3 regions of the Sinorhizobium alkalisoli genome follow, and region 1 is predicted to be linked to each of the others. Evidence: predicted binding sites of a transcription regulator. Region 1 holds the regulator's gene; each other region holds the start of a gene.
What was found. Region 1 encodes LexA, which represses DNA repair genes until DNA is damaged. Its sites were predicted from a motif close to TGTTCNNNNTGTGTTCNG; they were not measured.
Positions count from the first base shown of each region.

Region 2: the regulator LexA is predicted to act here: its motif matches at 2,006-2,023, upstream of EKH55_RS17275 (YifB family Mg chelatase-like AAA ATPase).
Region 3: the regulator LexA is predicted to act here: its motif matches at 1,864-1,881, upstream of EKH55_RS02160 (PA0069 family radical SAM protein).

Region 1 is NZ_CP034909.1:1,398,755-1,402,028, forward strand. Features, by position in the region: gene EKH55_RS06945 (YrbL family protein) at 1-647, opposite strand, end outside; tRNA gene EKH55_RS06950 (tRNA-Cys) at 827-900, shown strand; gene lexA (transcriptional repressor LexA) at 1,559-2,269, opposite strand; gene EKH55_RS29340 (hypothetical protein) at 2,446-2,613, opposite strand; tRNA gene EKH55_RS06960 (tRNA-Ala) at 2,826-2,901, opposite strand; tRNA gene EKH55_RS06965 (tRNA-Ser) at 3,037-3,124, opposite strand; gene EKH55_RS29345 (hypothetical protein) at 3,135-3,274, opposite strand, start outside.
Region 2 is NZ_CP034909.1:3,622,477-3,625,750, forward strand. Features, by position in the region: gene cysK (cysteine synthase A) at 1-105, shown strand, start outside; gene EKH55_RS17275 (YifB family Mg chelatase-like AAA ATPase) at 389-1,921, opposite strand; gene gshB (glutathione synthase) at 2,180-3,127, opposite strand.
Region 3 is NZ_CP034909.1:453,463-456,736, reverse strand. Features, by position in the region: gene EKH55_RS02175 (4-(cytidine 5'-diphospho)-2-C-methyl-D-erythritol kinase) at 1-423, shown strand, start outside; gene moaB (molybdenum cofactor biosynthesis protein B) at 430-972, shown strand; gene EKH55_RS02165 (glycosyltransferase family protein) at 1,238-1,771, opposite strand; gene EKH55_RS02160 (PA0069 family radical SAM protein) at 1,946-3,103, shown strand.

The DNA.
Region 1 (3,274 bases):
CTGAAGCCGTTGGCCCTGCGGCTGAGAGCGAAAATGCGCAACGGGCTTTTTTCACCGGTCCCGTCGATGCACATCAGTTCCTCAAAACCGCGACGGTCCGTCACTACGAAGTTGCCGGCATTGCAATCCATCAGCACGATGTGAAGCCGGCGACAGCGCTCGAAAAGTTCGTCAATCATCGCCAGGTGCCTGGCCGTCAACCGCCCCGCCAGCGCCAGGTCGCGCAAGGTTGGGGCCAACTGTCCGTTTGCCATAGTGATCTTCTCGACCACGAGACCGAGGCCGTGTTCGGTCTGAACGAAGCCCAGCACTCCGGGGATGGGGAGATCGGCTGTGTCGGACAGGGTGAACTTTCGGGCCTGTTCGATGAACTCGTCGACTTCGCGTCGAAATGTCCGGTAGGCACCGAACCGCTTGAAGCGATCGATGAAGCGCAGCATCCGCGTCGATTGGCGCTCGCCGCTGTTGCCCCTGATTCTGAGAACCTTGACCAAAATATTCGGGTAGAGGTCATGCTCGAAAACACACCGCTGGTGCCCGCCTGCACATTGGTGCCAGTCGGAAAGGGAGATCTTGCCGTCGAACATGTCCTCGCCCATTAAGTGTGAAAGTTTTGTGACAAAACAGCGCCGGTTGAGGAAAATCAAGGAAAATCCTACCTTATGGGTGAGTTTATTGCGATCGAACTGGGAGGCTGGGCATTCCAGTGTCCAACCTCCTTTTACGATGGGCCGAGACGAGGGGTGCGTTTTTCGGAAATTGCCTCTTGCGGTTCATCTCGAATGATTCTAAACGCTCGCCACGACTTGATATTTCTTGTCGATGAGGCCTCGTGGCGGAGTGGTGACGCAGAGGACTGCAAATCCTTGTACCCCGGTTCAATTCCGGGCGAGGCCTCCAAATTCCCCTGATGATCCGGCTGGTGGCACCGATGTGCGCCGGCAAATTTCTTGGCAAGTGATCTTCAGCCGCTGCGGCAACGGCCGCTTGCCTGCAGAATGTCGATTCCGGCCTGACCGGGCCGCCGCTTTACCACCGCCTGATCGTCGGAGCGCGTTGGTCAGGCGGAATCGCCCGCCGCATGGTCAAGCGATACCGCGAGCGTGGCCGCGAGAACGGTGTGCGCGCAATCCGATCCAGCAAGACTCCATAGGCAGCGCTTTGGAGGAACTTTCATCGGACCCATGGATCGCGTCGAGATCGCAACAAGGAGGAGAGTCCATGGGCAAACCCAGGACTGCAGATCCGACCGGCCAAGCCATGCCGTCTCCCACATGAAAGCCGAACCCGAGGGAGATTGAGCTGGGCCCGAAACCGATACGATAACCGGGGAGAATACCCGTGGCGCCGACCGTCCACCTGCGGACGGCTCTACGCCCATGCGGGGATGGGGGGAGGCAGCCAGACGAAAGTACTCGGCGCTGGTCGGCCGCAACGTCGAGCGGAACGTCTACCGCCCAAGGCTTCGGACGATAACTGTTGCCCACTCGATCACGCACTGTGCGCAAATACCCATGCATCGGCCAAACGAAACGGCTCCGATCACCGGGGCGATGGGCTAGTGATACCGCCGTATCAGCCCGACCAGTTTGCCCTGGATTTTCACCCGGTCCGGTCCGAATATCCGGGTCTCATAGGCCGGGTTCGCCGCTTCGAGGGCAATCGACGCACCTTTCCGGCGGAATCGCTTCAGGGTCGCTTCTTCGTCATCGATCAGTGCCACGACGATATCGCCCGGACTGGCCGTGCTCGCGTTGCGGATGATCACGGTGTCGCCATCGAGGATGCCGGCCTCGATCATCGAATCGCCCTTGATTTCCAGTGCGTAATGTTCACCGTTGCCGATCATGTCGAGCGGAACGGAAACCTCGTGCGTATTGTTCTGGATCGCAGAAATTGGGACGCCGGCGGCGATGCGCCCCATCACGGGAACCGCAATCGAGGACGTCTCTGCGGGTGGCGCCTCGACCCTGGGCGCGGCAGATGGCTTGCCCAGGCTGCCCTCGATGACGCTCGGCGAAAAGCCGCGCCTTGGCTGCGCCGGTGTCGTATAGGCTTCCGGCAGCTTGATGACTTCAAGTGCGCGTGCCCGATTGGGAAGCCGGCGAATGAAGCCCCGCTCCTCGAGCGCAGTGATCAACCGGTGGATGCCCGACTTCGACGCAAGATCGAGCGCGTCTTTCATTTCATCGAAGGACGGCGGGACTCCCGACTCTTTCATTCGTTCATGAATGAAGAGAAGCAATTCCTGTTGCTTGCGGGTCAGCATGGCGCGTCACTCCAGAATCGCGAAACAAATCAAGAACAGACACTATCCGTTCCATTTGTGTTCCGCAAGTGCCTAACATTCCGTGAATATTGCCATGCTGAATTGGGCGGCGTCGCTTTGCCGGGGCCGACAAGCCATTGGGCTGTCGGGCGATGGAGCGTTGATGTGGCGCCCGATCAATAGGCGAGGCGCAGACCCCCGGGACTGAGAACGTCGAAGTCAGGCTCAGGGTAGGGGCCGTACCACTGCGCGTAGGTCGTGTTGCCCGTAGCGCCGGTGGTGGCGCATCCCCAAAGTGACAGGAGCGCCAATGCTGCAACCGCCATCAGAGTTTTAGAGGACATGATTTTCTCCACTCGCGGGAGTTGCCGACACGAAAAGATGCAGACCCCAACTGTCCCTCAATTCGCCAGCGATGGCAAGGAAACCTTGGTGGCCGAAACCAGCATTTTGTGTTCCCGGTAAACGACTTGGCGCAATGCGCCTCGGCGAAGAAACCTGCCGCCGCCGCCGGGCAGATCGGGCATCACGGCTCCGGGCTGGACAAAGAGAAGAATGGTGGAGTCGAAGGGAGTCGAACCCTCGACCTCCGCAGTGCGATTGCGGCGCTCTCCCAACTGAGCTACGACCCCGGCAGGCCTGGACTATATAGAAGAATTCCACGGCGCGCGCCAGCCCGCTCGGCTGAATTGGCCGAACGTGCTCGAGACGTCGGCAGACAGTCGAGTCCGAATGGGAGCAGGTGCCGGGTCGGACAAAGTTCACGCTGGCGGATGGGGTGGGATTCGAACCCACGGACGGTTGCCCGTCGCCGGTTTTCAAGACCGGTGCCTTAAACCGCTCGGCCACCCATCCGGGCAGCGCGTTATTGCGCGAAGTGCGGTTCGTTGCAAGATTTAAGCTCGCCGCCCGCACGAATTTCTTCGGCCTCTGCCGCTTGGTACTGCGCATCTCCGTCGGTCTGGTATTTACGTTTTGTAAACCATAACGAGAAAAACCCGGCGC
Region 2 (3,274 bases), 1.5 Mb from region 1:
GTCGGGCGGCGCGAAGGGAACGCCGGCAAGACAATCGTCGTCATCATCCCGTCCTTCGCCGAACGTTATCTCTCGACGGTGCTGTTCGACGGGTTAGGGGCGTAGGTCGAGCCCGCTTTCCATTGTTTTGTTTCCGATGACTTGAAAGGGCGCCGCCCGGCGCCCTTCTTACATCCGCCGCAACCATCAATCGCAATCTCGCCGGGCAATGGTCATTCGATGAAGGCCGCGGTTTGCGAGCGGTCAATTTAGGCTTTTTACGCACTCGTGGCTGTCGAAGCACCAAGCGTCGCTGCACCGCAGACTTGCTTGGCTTCTGCCCAAGCTTTCCTGCTTGTTTGCCGCAGATGCTCATCGGAAGCCGTGCGGCACCTTCTTCGAAACTTGCTTAGGCCGCGACCGGCAACCGCTCGCCGACAACGCGGTAGGAGATCGCCTCGGCGAGGTGGATGCGGCCTACCCTTGGCGCCCCGTCGAGATCGGCAAGCGTGCGTGCGACCTTCAGGACGCGATGGTAGCCGCGCGCCGAAAACTTCATCTTTTCCGCCGCATCCCGCAGGAGCTGCAAGCCCCCCGCATCCGGCTCGGCGATCTTCTCGATCATCGCCGTCGATGCACGGGCATTGCTCGTCAGCTGCGGATGGCCGAGGGCCATGAAGCGGTCCCTCTGCAGTTCACGGGCGCGGGCAACGCGCCTGGCGACGTCCGCGCTCGCCTCGGCCGTCACCGGGCGGATGAGGTCGGCAGCGCTGACGGCGGGCACGTCGATGCGGATGTCGATGCGGTCCATCAGCGGTCCGGATATCCGTGCCTGGTAATCGGCCATGCAGCGCGGACCGCGGGCGCAACTATGTCCGGACTCGCCGGCCATGCCGCAGCGGCAGGGATTCATGGCGGCGACAAGCTGGATCGCCGCCGGATAGCTGACGCGGTGGTTGGCGCGGGCGATCACGCATTCGGCCGTTTCGAGCGGCTGGCGTAGCGCGTCGAGCACCTGCGGTGGAAACTCCGGAAATTCGTCGAGGAAGAGCACGCCGTGATGGGCGAGCGACGCCTCGCCGGGCTTTGCCTTGATCCCGCCGCCGATCAACGCCGCCATGGTGGCCGAATGGTGCGGCGCGCGGAACGGCCTCCGGTCGGAGAGCTTTCCGCCCGCCAGTTGCCCGGCGATCGAGTGAACCATCGAGACTTCGAGCAGTTCGGCCGGCGACAGCGGCGGCAGGATGGAGGGAAGGCGTGCCGCCAGCATCGACTTGCCGGAGCCGGGCGGGCCGACCATCAGGAGATTATGGTTGCCGGCGGCCGCCACCTCCAGCGCCCGCTTCGCGCTTTCCTGGCCTTTGATGTCGGCGAGGTCCGGCAGGTTGGCGGCGGTCGCCCGCACAGAGGGTTCCGGACGGGAGATAACCTGCGTGCCCCGGAAATGGTTGGCGATGGCGATCAGGCTGCGCGGCGCGAGGATGTCGATCTCCGATCCCGCCCAGGCGGCCTCCGGTCCACTTTCGGCGGGGCAGATCAGCCCCTTGCCGAGCGCATTGGCCCCGATCGCCGCCGGCAGCGCTCCCGCTACGGGCGCGATCGTGCCGTCGAGGTTGAGTTCGCCGATGACGACATAGCCGGAAAGCGCATCCGCCGGGACCGCTCCGAGCGCCGCCATCAGCCCGAGCGCGATGGCGAGGTCGAAGTGACTGCCCTCCTTCGGCAGGTCGGCCGGCGCCAGATTCACCGTGACCCGCTTGGCCGGCAGCGCCAGGCCGGATGCGTGAAGCGCCGCCTGCACGCGCTCGCGGCTTTCGGCAACGGCCTTGTCAGGCAGGCCGACGATCTGCATGCCGACCTTGCCCGGCGCGACCATCACCTGAACGTCGACCGGAACGCCCTCGATTCCTTGAAATGCCACCGTGCTGACGCGCGCGACCATGATGCCCCCTTCGCCCGGCGCGCTTCCACCGCTACAACCGGCGCCGGTACCAGCATCAATCTTGCACGGCACGCGCTCAAAAACAAGAACAATAATAGAACATATCTATGGAGAGCCCTCCTGCATGTCTCCTTTAATCGACCGCGATTAGAGGCAAGACATGCAGCAATTCAAAGTGCTACAGCGACCCTTTGAGCGTCTAAGACGCGCGGCGCTGTAGGAGCAGGCCCGAGCGACACGCCCCGCTCGGCGGAGCGATCAGCGGCGCTTCTTCTCGATCGCGTCCCAGAGCAGGCTTGCGACGTCGGCCCCTCCGAAGCGCTTGACCTCACGGATCCCCGTCGGCGACGTGACGTTGATCTCGGTCATGTAGTCGCCGATCACGTCGATGCCGACGAAGAGGAAGCCGCGCTGTTTGAGCGCCGGTCCGATACGGGCGCAGATTTCCCGCTCGCGTGCCGTAAGCTCCGTCGCCTCGGCGCGGCCGCCGACATGCATGTTCGAACGGGCATCGTGCTCGGCCGGGACGCGGTTGATGGCACCGACCGGTTCGCCATCGACGAGCAGGATGCGCTTGTCGCCCTTTCTTACGGACGGCAGGTATTCCTGGGCGATGAAGGGCTCACGGAACATCTGCCCGAACATTTCGAGCAGCGAGGAGAGATTGCGATCGTCGCGCGCGGAATGGAAGACGCCGGCACCACCATTGCCGTAGAGGGGCTTCAGGATGATGTCGCCCATTTCCTGGCGAAAGCGGGCGATCTCTCCCGGGTCGCGGGTGATCAGCGTCTTCGGCATCAGATCGGGAAATTCGGTAACGAAGATCTTCTCCGGCGAATTGCGCACCCAGGCCGGATCGTTGACGACGAGCGTCTTCGGATGCAGCCGTTCGAGCAGATGCGTCGAGGTGATATAGGCCATGTCGAAGGGCGGATCCTGGCGAAGCAGGATGACGTCCATGTCCGAAAGATCGATCCGCTCCGGCTCGCCGAGCGTGAAGTGATCGCCCTTCACGTCGCGCAGCGTCATCTGCTGCGCCGTCGCATAGACTTCGCCGTCGCGCAGCGACAGCCGGTCGGGCGTATAGTGGAACAGTCGATAGCCGCGGGCCTGCGCCTCGAGGCTCATGGCAAAGGTCGAATCGCCCGCAATGGTGATGCCCGAAACATGGTCCATCTGGACCCCGACATTGACGATTCTTGCCATCTTACCGTTCCTGGTTGGACCTGACCGCATCGATCCCACTACGAGATCGCTGCGGGCGAAATCATTCAGCGATTCAAAGTGCTGCGGCGACCTTGCTCCCCGTGCGCCACAGAGCCCGCAACATGTAGAATGCGCAAGGCGCCCAGG
Region 3 (3,274 bases), 950 kb from region 1:
ATCGCAAGGGGAATCGGCGAAGTGATCACGCCGCTCCCCGCTTTGCCGTCCTTCGCGATCGTCCTCGCCAACCCGCTCGTCGCCATATCGACGCCGGTGATATTCAGGACGCTTGCCAGAAAGGCGAACCCGCCGCTGGTGCTGCCGCAAGGCATCGAAACAACCGAGGAGTGGCTGAGCGCTCTGGCCGGCATGCGCAACGATCTGGAGCCACCGGCTCGCGCCCTGGAGCCATCGATCGAACACGTGTCCGATGCCTTGAGCGCGGCCGGCGCAGACCTCGTGCGCATGTCCGGCTCGGGTGCGACCTGCTTCGGCCTGTTCCGCAGCGATGAAGAGGCGGCTGCGGCTGCACGGCGCATTTCCGCCGCCCATGCCGGGTGGTACGTTCTAGCCAGCCGCAGTTCCGGAAAGAGAGGATAAGGCCAGATGCCGGGAATCGACGAGACTCGCCACTTCATTCCCGTCGGCATCGCCGTCCTCACCGTCTCCGACACGCGTACGCGCGCGGACGACAAGTCCGGCGATACCCTGGAGACGAGGATCCGCGAAGCGGGTCATCTGCTCAAGGCCCGCGCAATCGTCCCTGACGAGCGGCAGAAGATTTACGATCAGGTGAAAACCTGGACGCTCGACCCCGAAATCGACGTCGTCATCACCACCGGCGGCACAGGCTTCACCGGCCGCGACGTGACGCCGGAGGCGCTGGAGCCGCTGTTCGAAAAGCGCATGGACGGCTTTTCCGAAGTCTTTCACCGCATTTCCTTCGACAAGATCGGCACATCGACGATCCAGTCGCGGGCAACCGGCGGGGTTGCGAACGCCACCTTAATCTTCGTGCTGCCCGGCTCGCCCGGGGCCTGCAAGGATGCCTGGGATGGAATCCTGAAACAGCAGCTCGACTATCGGCACATGCCCTGCAATTTCGTCGAAATCATGCCGCGACTCGACGAGCACCTGAAGCGCGGTTGAGGAAACTGTTCCCTTTGGAACAGCCGCCGGCGGAAAGAGCCGCTACCCTTGTTACGTTAGCTTCGCGCGGCCAGGTGACTATTCGCTTGGAATGAACGCGACGGCGCCTCTTTCCTAAAAATATGGGGAAGTAGGAGATATATAACATGCGCTCCACCCGGTCGGGGCATCATGGCAAAGATTTTTCGCGAGCAAGGTGATTTAAGAATGGCTTCGGGGGTGCCGCAAGGCACACCCCATATTCCGTGGGTCTGGGCAAGCTCGTTCAGGCGCGCTCGGCCATCCGGTGTCTCAGCGCCACCCATGCTGGAACGAGTTCCGTGCCAAGCTTGCGCACCGACCGCGCATTCGCGATATCGCTCAGCCGCATATCGGCACGCGCCATGGCGACGGCGTCAAGCTTTCGCATCAAGAATCCAGTCTCAAGCGGGGGCGCCCTCTTGGACAGCCGGCTGAGTAGGGGCCGCTTGTGCACTCTCGATGGAGAGAAGCGCGCCGGCGCCTTGTTGAGCGAGACATATTCGAGGAGTTCGTCGACCCAGCGGCCCACAGGACGGGCGCCCGGCTCGAGCAGCATCAGCCACTCGCCCCGTGCCGACCGCACGACATCGCCAAGGTCCCAGTCGACACAGAAGCGACAGCCCGCGGCGTCGGCGACATGCAGCGAGCCGTCCTTGGAACCGTGATCGAGTATGATGACGTCGCTGACGAGCCCTTCCACTGCACCCGTGACCAGTGCGGAAAGCGTTTGTGCCAGCTCCGCTTCATTGTCCCGCGTTTCCATAATGATCGTCAGCATAGCCGTTCCTAGCGCATTGCAGAGGCAAATACCACAAGATTACAGGGGCAAAGCCGACCGCCTCCTCCCGATGCCGAGATGACATGGAATTTTGTTCTTGATTTGTTCTGCTGTCTACGGTAGGAAAATAGTCAGAGCGGAACAGACTCGACTATCGGTTCCGAGGAGATTTCCATGAACGAGCTGTCTCAACTCAGGCGGGGCGCCTTTGCACCGGGCAACAGCGCCGAGATCGCCGACGCCATGGCCACCGCAAGCGGCGTCAGGATCGATGTCGACCGCCGCCGCGGGCGCGGAGCGGGCCTCAACATGTCAGGACGTTTCGAGCCCGTAACCCGTGAGACCTTCGATGATGGTTGGCAGACCATCGAGGATCTGCCGCCCTTCAAAACCGAGGTCCAGGTCGAGAAACCACGGTCGGTTATCACCCGCAACGAATCCCCCGATATTCCCTTCGACCGCTCGATCAATCCCTATCGCGGTTGCGAACATGGCTGCATCTATTGCTTCGCGCGGCCCACGCATTCCTATATGGGCCTCTCTGCGGGCGTCGACTTCGAATCCAGGCTGTTCGTCAAGCCAGACGCTCCGCGCCTGCTGGAGCGAGAGTTGGCACGGCCGGACTACAAGGTGCGGCCGATCGCGATAGGCACCAATACCGATCCCTATCAGCCGATCGAAAAGGAATGGCGCATCATGCGCCAGATCCTCGAAGTGCTTCAGTCGGCCAACCACCCGGTGATGATCGTGACCAAATCGGCCATGGTGGCGCGCGACATCGACCTGCTTGCACCGATGGCTGAGAAGGGCCTCGCGCGGGTCGGCATTTCGGTGACCACCCTTGACCGGAAGCTTGCACGCGCCATGGAGCCGAGGGCCTCGACGCCGGCCAAACGCCTCGAGGCGATGCGCGCGGTGTCCGAGGCCGGCATTCCAACCGCTGTTCTGGTTGCTCCGGTCATTCCCGCCTTGAACGACCATGAAATCGAACGCGTGCTGGACGCGTCCAAGGCGGCTGGCGCTGCCGAAGCAAGCTACGTGCTCCTGCGCCTGCCGCTGGAAGTGAGTCCACTGTTCCGGGACTGGCTGTTGAGAAACTACCCTGATCGCTACAGGCACGTAATGTCCCTTATTCGCTCGATGCGCGGTGGCAAGGACTATGACGCCGAGTTCGGCAAGCGGATGAAGGGCGCTGGCCCCTATGCCTGGCAGATCGGCCGCCGCTTCGACCTCGCCGCCAAGCGGCTTGGCCTCAATCTCGCGCGCCGCCAGTTGCGAAACGATATCTTCGTGCCTCCGCTCGGAATGGGGGTGCAATTGTCGCTGCTTTAAGGGCTCACGCGCATCTCCGAGACGCCGAGGCGGCAGTTCTCAAGCAGGCGCTGCTCCACAGCGGCGCGCGTCTTGGCAAACGCGCAAGTGTTGCCGTGGCCCTTGAGTCGAGGTCGCGTCAGACAGGCATGCAATAGATCTTGGAGCCACGTAACAGCGTCCGGACGGACC